Regions from separate parts of the Noviherbaspirillum sp. FW303-A3 genome, predicted to be linked through region 2. Evidence: riboswitches for the same ligand, from Rfam matches in the RefSeq annotation. Region 2 holds a riboswitch; the other holds the start of a gene.
The links. A riboswitch is a leader RNA that binds a small molecule or an ion and turns the genes downstream of it on or off. The one in region 2 is predicted to bind cyclic di-GMP.
Positions count from the first base shown of each region.

Region 1: another riboswitch for cyclic di-GMP. It lies ahead of AC3WOY_RS11490 (lytic transglycosylase domain-containing protein); the one in region 2 lies ahead of AC3WOY_RS15630 (S8 family peptidase).

Region 1 is NZ_JBYTAZ010000001.1:2,352,334-2,354,724, reverse strand. It holds gene AC3WOY_RS11495 (6-phosphofructokinase) at 1-1,022, opposite strand, end outside; cyclic di-GMP riboswitch class I at 1,222-1,306, shown strand; gene AC3WOY_RS11490 (lytic transglycosylase domain-containing protein) at 1,523-2,227, shown strand; gene AC3WOY_RS11485 (tetratricopeptide repeat protein) at 2,197-2,391, opposite strand, start outside.
Region 2 is NZ_JBYTAZ010000001.1:3,238,004-3,240,394, forward strand. It holds gene AC3WOY_RS15620 (TFIIB-type zinc ribbon-containing protein) at 1-32, shown strand, start outside; gene AC3WOY_RS15625 (AI-2E family transporter) at 103-1,188, shown strand; cyclic di-GMP riboswitch class I at 1,335-1,421, shown strand; gene AC3WOY_RS15630 (S8 family peptidase) at 1,471-2,391, shown strand, end outside.

The sequences.
Region 1 (2,391 bases), 890 kb from region 2:
GCGACCTCTTCCAGCGCGACGTATTCCACGTTCGGGAAAGCCAGCGACACCATCACGCCCGACATGTCCTGTTCCAGCGCGCGCACGGCTGCCGCGCCGAAGCGCAGCGCCGCTAGCCGGTCGAAGGAGGTCGGGCTGCCGCCGCGCAGCAGGTGGCCGAGCACCACCACGCGCGCATCCTTGCCGGTGCGCTCCTGCAAGGCCTTGGCAACGCGCTCGCCGATGCCGCCCAGGCGCTCGGCATGTCCGGTGCCGGCTGCTTCGGCGACTTCCCGTCCGCCTTCCAGCGGCGCCGCGCCTTCGGCGACGACGACTATCGAGTACATGCGGCCGAGCCCGTCGCGCCAGCGGACCTTCTCCGCGACCTTCTCGATGTCGAACGGAATTTCCGGGATCAGGATACTGTGCGCGCCGCCGGAGATGCCGGCATGCAAGGCAATCCATCCCGCATAACGCCCCATCACCTCCACCACCATCACGCGCTGGTGACTCTCCGCCGTGCTGTGCAGGCGGTCCAGGCAATCGGTGGCAAACGCCACGGCCGTATCGAAGCCGAAGGTGGTGAAGGTCTTGTCGAGATCGTTGTCGATGGTCTTGGGCACGCCGACCACGGTCAGGCCCTTCTTGTGCAGCGCATGCGCGATCGTCAGCGATCCGTCGCCGCCGATGGCCACCAGCGCATCGAGTTTTTCCTTTGCGAAGTAGGCCAGGACCTCGTCCGACCGGTCCGTATCCTTCGTCGTGCCGTCCGGCATCTTCACCGGATAGTGCAGGGGATTGCCCTTGTTGGTCGTGCCGAGGATGGTGCCGCCCAGGTGCGCGATGCCGCGCACGCCGTCCCGCGTCAGGCGGAACACGCCGCCGTCGGCATAGCGATCCGGATTGAGGATGCCGTTGAAGCCGTCGCGGATGCCATAGCATTCCCAGCCGCGGTTGATGGCGGCGAGCACCGTTGCACGGATGACAGCATTGAGGCCGGGCGCATCGCCCCCGCCGGTATTGATGGCGATTCGTTTGACCACAGTTTCTCCTGGATATGTCAATTTAGTATCACCCCCGGGCATCACCAAGTCAATCCGGCCCGGGCGCATTGCCGTTGTGTCAGTAGATCGTGTCAAGCCGCTATCGTTTCGTGGCGCAATTGCCTCGCAGTTGTATCAAGATGCTTCAGTCGTTTTCTAATGGGAAACGATTGGCGTATGCTGGTTCCGGCAGCAAACATTCCGATAAGGGCAAACCCGTCGAAAGGCGGGGACGCAAAGCTTCTGGTCTAAGGGCACACGTCTATGACAGCAGGGCTGCCGAGTGGATACCGTTCCGCTCGCATCCTGCCGCCCTCCAGCTCTCTTCACTCCCGCAACATCTCTCCGTTGCTTGAGATCGTCGCGAATGCATGCCAGGCCATGCGGCACATCTGCGTGCCGCGAGCGGAGGAACCATGTGCAGCAACGATGCATCCGTGCGGTGGAACGCTACCGATTCCACAGCAGCGCGTGCGGCAGTGACAGCAAGGGCGGTGAACATGTTGATCGCCCTCTTTTTCGCGGCATTGCTTGCCGCATGTGCAGGACCCTTTCCCCTCGCACCGGTCTCGGTGGAAGAAAGCGAACAGCAGGCCGTTGCGGCCCAGGCCGCGCAAGAGTCGGCGCGCAAGAAACGCGTGCGGGCGCAGGACGTGCTCGCCGAGTGGGGGACGTTCGGTATCGAACCGCGATCCTTCCGCAAGGCGGCGCGCGGCGCATCGCCGCGGCCGCTGCTGCCCATGCCGGATTACAGCGAATCGATCCAGGATATCGTCGACAATGCCACCTGCCATTCCTGCGATGCCAAGCCTTACCATCACATGGTCGTCAATGCATCGCTGCGGCACGGCGTGCCGTCCAGCCTGATCCATGCGGTCATCCAGAAGGAGTCCGGGTACAACCCGAAGGCACGCTCGAAGAGGAATGCGCGCGGGCTGATGCAGGTCACCCCGGGAACGGCGAAGTTCGTCGGTATCGTCAACGCGCATTCGCTGTACGATCCGCAGACGAATATCCACGCCGGCACCGCCTACCTGAAGTACCTGATGCGTACCCATGCGACGTTCGACGAGGTGCTTGCCGCCTACAACTCCGGCCCCGGCAACGTGCGCAAATACAATGGCGTGCCGCCTTTCAACGAGACGCGGCGCTATGTGCGGGACGTGAGGAAGTTCTACGCGGCGACATCCGGCGACGAACCCTGAGGCAGCGCATCGGCAAGGTCAGGTTGCAATGCGAGTGCCTGGCGATATGCCGCTTCGGCCTCCGTCTGGCGTCCTGTTTCCTTCAAGAGGTTGCCGAGATTGACGTGGGCGCTTGCGGAGACTGGATTGAACTTGATCGCCCGCCTGAAGCAATCTTCCGCCTC
Region 2 (2,391 bases):
GATTCCTCGGCGAACTCTTCGACTTCGATTGATCTTCCTCGCGCCGGCCTGCCGGCGCAGGAAGCACAATGACGATGCTCGACCGATGACCACGACAACAACATGACTCCACGCGAATCGACCGCCGGAACACGCGCGATCCTGCTCTGGCTGCTGCTGGGCGGGCTGTTCGTCCTTTCCTACATGACCTTGCGCTGGTTCATCGTGCCGGTAGTGTGGGCGCTGATTCTCGCCTATGCAACCTGGCCGATCTATGCGCGCCTGCGGCGTGGCATGCGCGGTGCGGCGACCACGAGCGCCCTGCTGATGACGCTGCTCCTGACCGCCGCATTCGTCCTGCCGCTGCTCGGCCTGATCGGGCTGCTGCAGAATGAATTCGTGCTCGCCTACCAGGCGGTATCCGGCTATATCAACGAAGGTCCGCAACGCCTGCCCTCGATCATCAAGGACATTCCCTGGATAGGGGAGCGGCTGCAGCAGATTTTCGACCGCATTGCCGGCGATCCCGCTGCCTTAAGGACGGAAGCGCTGCAACTGGCGCAGAACTGGTTCGGACAGGTCGCGGAGCTGATCGGCGGTGTAGGCCGCAATGCTGCCAAGATGGGACTGGCGGTGCTGACGGTGCTGTTCGTGTACCGCGACGGGGAGAACCTGCTGGGCCAGGTGCGCCGTGTGCTGCGCCGCTTTGTCGGGGGGCGCGCGCAAGGCTACCTGGATGCAATCGGCGCAACTACCAAGGCGGTGCTGTACGGACTGGTGCTGACGGCGCTGGCGCAGGGCACGCTTGCCGGCCTCGGCTACTGGGGCGCCGGCATCCACGCGCCGGCGCTGCTGGGCGCGTTCACGGCACTGGTGGCGCTGATTCCCTTCGGCGCGCCTGTCATCTGGGGGGCGCTCGGCCTGTGGCTGCTGATGACCGGCGACACGCTGGCCGGCATCGGGTTGCTGTTGTGGGGCGCGCTGGTGGTGAGCTGGGTGGATAACCTCATCCGTCCGCTGGTGATCAGCAGCGCCGCCCAGATACCCTTCCTGCTGGTGCTGTTCGGCGTGCTCGGCGGCCTGGGGGCATTTGGCCTGGTCGGCATGTTCGTCGGTCCGGTGATCGTTGCCGTGCTCCTTGCCGTCTGGCGCGAATGGCTGGAAGAACGCGCGCCGGATGATGGGCGCGTGCATCGCATCCGCGAATAGGATTGGCAATCCGTCTTTTCTTTTTCTTTACTTTTCTGAATCGCCAGGTTGTCGCCTTGGCATGCTGTTGTCGAGCGACGACTTCGCGATGCATCCGTCCCTGCGTTTTCATTTGCATTTCCGAAATCACGATGCACAATGGAAATATGACGTAAGGGCAAAACCGCCGAGAGGCGGTGACGCAAAGCTTCCGGACTTCGCTGCGGGCGCAGCAAGTCAGCGGGGCCGCCGCGGGCGCAGCGCCGCCCTTTTTCCGTCGGATCTGCCGGAGAAAGGCGACACATGTTGTACGACAATCCATTCCCGTCCGGTGCGCTTGCACTGGCTGTGCTTGCGGCGTTCGCCGCACCGGCGCGCGGGGAGGGTTTTCCAGCGGTATCCGGCGTCATCCAGTCCAGCCAGACCTCCGGTTCCATCGATTCCGAACGCATCAATTCCACGTCCATCCTCGGCCGCATCCGCGCCGATGCCGCACATGCGCAAGGCGTGACGGGACTGGGTGTGACCATCGGCCTGCTCGACACGGGCATCGATGCCGGGCATCGCGAGTTCGCCAAAGCCGGCAAACTCCTCCCTGGATACAACGCCGTCACCGGCGGCACGGACGTGACCGACCGCTCCGGGCACGGCACCCATGTGGCTGGCATTGCCGGCGCGGGCAGGGATGGCAAGGGCGTCTTCGGCGTCGCCTACGAGGCATCGCTCCTTCCGGTCAAGGTCTTCCCCGACAGCGGCTCCGGATCCACGATCGCGCTCGACCGCGGCCTGCGCCATGTCATTGGCAAGGCATCCATCGCCAGCATGAGTGTCAGCAGCAGCACCACTTACGACGCCCGGGCAACGCAGGATGCGGTACGCGCCGGCATGCTGCTTGTCGCCTCGGCGGGCAACAGCGGGGGCGCCAATCCGGGCTGGCCGGCGAATTTCGCGAAGGAGTCGTGGGCGAACAACCAGATCATTGCAGTCGGCGCGGTCGACAGCCTCAACCGCATCGCTTCCTTCTCCAACCGGGCAGGCGACGCGGCGGCCTGGTATCTCGTTGCGCCGGGAACCGGCATCGCGTCGGCCTATCCGGACGACCATTACGTGACCAAGAGCGGCACCTCGATGGCGGCGCCCATGGTCAGCGGCGCGGCGGCGCTGCTCAGGCAGATGTGGCCGGAGCTGCGCGCCGACCAGGTTGCGACCATCCTCTTCGTCACC